2 regions of the Pseudarthrobacter raffinosi genome follow, and region 1 is predicted to be linked to the other one. Evidence: predicted binding sites of a transcription regulator. Region 1 holds the regulator's gene; the other holds the start of a gene.
What was found. The regulator Rex, encoded in region 1, represses fermentation and respiration genes when NADH is low (regulators of the CRP and FNR family bind a similar motif). The targets are predictions, from matches to a motif close to CTTGTGAANNNNTTCACAAG.

Region 1 (2,398 bases):
TCCTCGCCGGGTCGCTCGTGGTCTTCGCCATCATCGGCGCTGGGCTGTACGCGCTGGTGGCGTTCTTCGTCCGTAAGGGCAAGAACTGGGCCCGCATCCTCGGTACCGTTTTCGCGGCACTGTCCATTTTCGGCCTCTTCGGACCACCGAGCCTTGGAACCGTGGGGACGCTGGCCGGGATCGCAGCGATCGTGCTGCTCTACCTGCCGGCCGCGGCACCTTACTTCCGCAAGCAGCAGCCGTTCGCTAACCCGTACGGCGCCCCGGGCACCACGCCTGGCAACCCCTACGGGCAGTAGTACCAACGAGTCGCATCCACACCCTAACGGACGTGGGCCCCATCAGCCGCCGACGAACTAGGCGGTCTGGTCCGGGGTCTGCGCCCGTTGTGCGTGATAGGCGAGGATCTGCAGTTCGGTGGCCATATCCACCTTGCGGAGGTTGACGCCCTCGGGGACTTGCAGCATAACGGGGGCGAAGCTCAGGATGCTGCGGACGCCGGCCGCCACCACGCGGTCGCACACGGCCTGCGCCACGTGGGCCGGAAGTGCCAGGACCACCATGTTGGCGCCCGTCCGCTGCAACACGGCCTCCATGTCCGCAGCGTCGCTGACGCGCAGCCAGCCGACTTCATTGCCCACCACCATCTGGTCGGCGTCGAAAATTGCCACGACGTCAAACCCGCGGGACTCGAAGCCGCCGTAACGGGCCAGGGCCTTGCCGAGGTTACCCGCGCCAACAATGGCGACCTTCCAGTCGTGGGTCAGCCCTAGGGCTGCGGAGATGTGACGGCTCAGGTACTGCACTTCGTAGCCCACTCCGCGCGTGCCGTAGGAACCCACATAGGAAAGGTCCTTGCGAAGGGTTGACGAGCTCACTCCTGACGCTTCCGCCAGCGATTCCGAAGATACCCGTTCGACGCCGTCGGACAGCAGCGTGTTAAGGGCGCGCAGGTAGATGGTCAGCCGGGCCACCGCTGCGGGCGGTATTTGTTTGGTGGACTCGGCACCGTGGACGGGCTGTGTACTGTGGCCAGCCTCTGTACCTTGGACAGCATGGGGAGATGGATCCAGTGAAGTCACTATCCCCTCCATCCCATCGCGTCGTGACTCCACTCTAGAGCCCCGCCGCTGGTGCCAACAAAGCCGGTGTCATTCTGCGAGGCCGCTTTCCGATTGGGCCATGGCGCGTTTGAGGACGCGCTCCAGCCGGGCTTCGTCGATCTTCCAGAAATCGCGTTGGATTCCATCCACCAGGACTACGGGGATTTCCTCCGCGTACCGCTCACGCAGTTCCGGCAGCTCGTCCACCTGCTGTTCCGTCCACCCGAGTCCCAGCGAGGCAGTAACGCGTCCGACGGCGTCGCGCGCTCCTGCACACAGGTGACAGTCTGCTTTGGTGATGAGGACTACCTCGGGTTTTGCCATGCCTTAACCGTATCGCCCTTCAGGGCAGAGAGCTGGGCAGAGGACAGCGGCCGACGGCGGGGCGTACGGCGACGCGGGTATCCGGGCGAGCGCTGGCACTCGCGCTGGCACTGAAATCTTGGTCACCGAGTATTGACTAGACTCGTGGACATGCCCGAGGAGAAGTACGTCGCTGTGGTGACCCAGCCGGATGCGTTGATGCAGACCGGCGAAGCCGCCTTCTTCGACGTCGATAACACCCTCATGAAAGGCGCCAGCCTCTTCCATGTTGCCCGCAAGATGCACCAACGCGGCGCCTTCACCCTGACGCAGGCTGCGGGGTTCGCATGGAAGCAGTTCAAATTTGTGGCGCGCGGCGAGAACATGGACGATGTCCACGCTGTCCGCGACTCCGCCCTCACCCTCGCCGAGGGCATCACCGTGGAAGACGTCAAGGCCCTGGGCGAAGAGGTCTACGACGAAATGATCGCGTCCAGGATCTGGCCCGGCGCCAAGGCACTGGCGCAGCAGCACCTGCGCGTGGGCCGGCGGGTCTGGCTGGTTACCGCAACCCCCATCGAGGTTGCCGCGGTCATTTCCACCAGGCTCGGCCTGACCGGAGCCTTGGGCACCGTGGGCGAGGTTGCCGACGGCATGTACACCGGCCGGCTGGTGGGCGACATCCTGCACGGTTCCGCCAAGGCAGTGGCAGTGCAGGCCCTGGCCCACGCCGAAGGCCTGGACCTCAAGCGGTGCTGGGCCTACAGCGACTCATATAATGACATCCCGCTGCTGACCCTCGTGGGGCACCCGGTAGCCATCAACCCTGATGCCAGGCTCCGCCGCCACGCGCGGGACAACAACTGGCCGGTCTACGACTTCCGTTCCGGCCGCCGCGCCGCCACCCTGGGGCTCAAGGCAGCAACGGCCGGCGGCGCCGTCTACGGGCTCTGGCGCGGATACTCCCGGATGCGCGGCCCCCGGGCATAAGC
Region 2 (2,398 bases), on a different contig from region 1:
TCGCCGGGGAAGTACAGCTGCTGGGTTACAGGCTGGAAGCCGGGCGCGGAGACCTTGATGTGGATGTGCGCCGGGCGCCAGGCGTGCCACCCGGCCGCGTTGATCAGCTGCCCGCAAGCTCCGTCCGTGGGAATCTGGTACGGCGCCGGGCGCATCGTGTTGATTTCGAAGCGGCCGCCGTCCTTCGCCTTGACCGTGGCGCGGAAGAGCCACTCGGGGAGGCCCGGGGCGTACTGGGAGTAGAACCCGGCGCTGTCCGCATGCCAAATTTCCACCTGGGCACCTTGGATTGCATTGCCTTCGGTATCAGTGAAGCGGCCCGTGAAGTGCAGTGGGGTGCCCTCCTCGTCCTCGCGCATCTCCACGGTGCCAGGGCTCTGGAGCACGGGGGAGCCGGGGACGTAGTAGGGTCCCTCAATGGTCCCCACGGTGCCCGGACGGTCCTGGGAGTTGACGTCCTCGACAGTGTGTTCCAGCCACACGTCCAGGAACAGCGGCCATTCCCCGTCTGTCCCTACCTTGATCAGCCAGGCCTTGAGTGCGTTGTATTCCTCGTAGGTGACCTCGTGTTCGACGACGATGTCGTTGGCGGCCTTGATGAGTGCCCCTGCCAGCAGGCTCACCCTTTCCTTCGGCACGTCCAGCTGCGCGAGCTTTCCTGAGGCGGTAAAGCGCTCGGTGGCCTTTGAACCGGCTTCGACGGCAGTGCCCTCGTCCTCTTTACGGGCGTCCGTTTGGGTGTCAGTCATGGTGTTCTCCATACTCTTCGTTGAACAGGGGAGGAAGGGTTCCTGCACCCGGTGCGAGTCTCAGTGCGCCGGGGTGTAATTCCGCGGTGACGTGGCTTCGCGTGATGTCTGTCTCATGATAGGCCTCGCGATAAGGACGCCACAAATATCAATTTGGCCGCTTTTTAGTCATGAAGCCTACATAATTTCACCCTTGGTCGAACCTAGGTGTTTGCCTGATGTGAGGGTGGTCACGATAGGGCAGGATTGCCTGACAACGTCCCCCGCCGGCGCCCCCGGCTGGCCCGGACCTTCCGCCAAATTTGTATAGCACCCTCCAATGAAGGAGCAGCCATGACCGAGAACCTGACCCATGTCCGTGAGGTCCTTTCCGACGCCGTGATCGACGACCGTGAGAACGGCGTCATCCGGGCCAAGCGCGAAATTTTCACCGATGAGGATATTTTCGAACTGGAGATGAAGCACATCTTCGAGGGCAACTGGGTTTATCTCGCCCATGAGTCCCAGATCCCCAATGTGGGGGACTACTTCACCACGAACATCGGCCGCACTCCCGTAGTAATCACCCGCGACAAGGACGAGAACCTGAACTGCATCGTCAACGCCTGCTCCCACCGCGGCGCGATGCTGTGCCGCCGCAAGACGGACAACCGCACCACTTTCACCTGCCCGTTCCATGGCTGGACCTTCAAGAACTCCGGTGAGTTGCTGAAGGTCAAGGACTCCCGCAACGCCGGCTACCCGGAGACTTTCAACAAAGAGGGCTCCCACGACCTCACCAAGGTTGCCCGCTTCGACTCCTACCGCGGTTTCCTCTTTGGTTCCTTGAAGGCGGACGTGCTCCCGCTCGAAGAGCACCTGGGTGACGCCACCAAGGTGATCGACTCCATCGTGGACCAGTCCCCGGAGGGACTCGAAGTGCTGCGCGGCTCATCCACCTACACATATGACGGCAACTGGAAGGTGCAGGCGGAGAACGGCGCCGACGGCTACCACGTCACCGCCGTGCACTGGAACTACGCTGCCACCACCGCCCGCCGCAGCGCAGGCGACTCCGCCAACAAGACCAAGGCCATGGACGCCGGCAAGTGGGGCAAGGTCAAGGGCGGCTTCTACTCCTACGACCACGGCCACCTGCTGCTATGGCAGGAGTGGACCAACCCCGAGGACCGCCCGCTGTGGGACCGCCGCGAGGAGCTCGTGGCGAAGTACGGCGAGGAAATGGCCAACTTCATGATCAACATCTCGCGGAACCTGTGCCTGTACCCGAATGTCTACATCATGGACCAGTTCTCCTCCCAGATCCGCCACTTCCGCCCCATCTCCGCGGACCAGACCGAGGTCACCATTTACTGCATCGCACCCAAGGGCGAATCCCAGGAGAACCGCTCCAAGCGCATCCGCCAGTACGAGGACTTCTTCAACGCGACGGGCATGGCCACCCCCGACGACCTCGAAGAGTTCCGATCCTGCAACAAGACTTACTGGGCCACCTCGGCGCCGTGGAACGACATGACGCGCGGGTCCACCCACGAGATCGCCGGCCCCGACGAGCAGGCCCGGGCGCTGGGTATGACCAAGGTCATAGCCTCCGGGGTGCGCACGGAGGACGAGGGGCTCTACCCGATCCAGCACGGGTACTGGAAGGA

Region 2: the regulator Rex is predicted to act here: its motif matches at 967-986, upstream of benA (benzoate 1,2-dioxygenase large subunit).

What each region holds. Positions count from the first base shown of each region.
Region 1 is NZ_JAMXBG010000008.1:46,582-48,979, forward strand. It holds gene NG697_RS09730 (MFS transporter) at 1-299, shown strand, start outside; gene NG697_RS09735 (redox-sensing transcriptional repressor Rex) at 357-1,082, opposite strand; gene NG697_RS09740 (glutaredoxin family protein) at 1,152-1,427, opposite strand; gene NG697_RS09745 (HAD family hydrolase) at 1,578-2,396, shown strand.
Region 2 is NZ_JAMXBG010000004.1:4,838-7,235, forward strand. It holds gene catA (catechol 1,2-dioxygenase) at 1-761, opposite strand, end outside; gene benA (benzoate 1,2-dioxygenase large subunit) at 1,083-2,398, shown strand, end outside.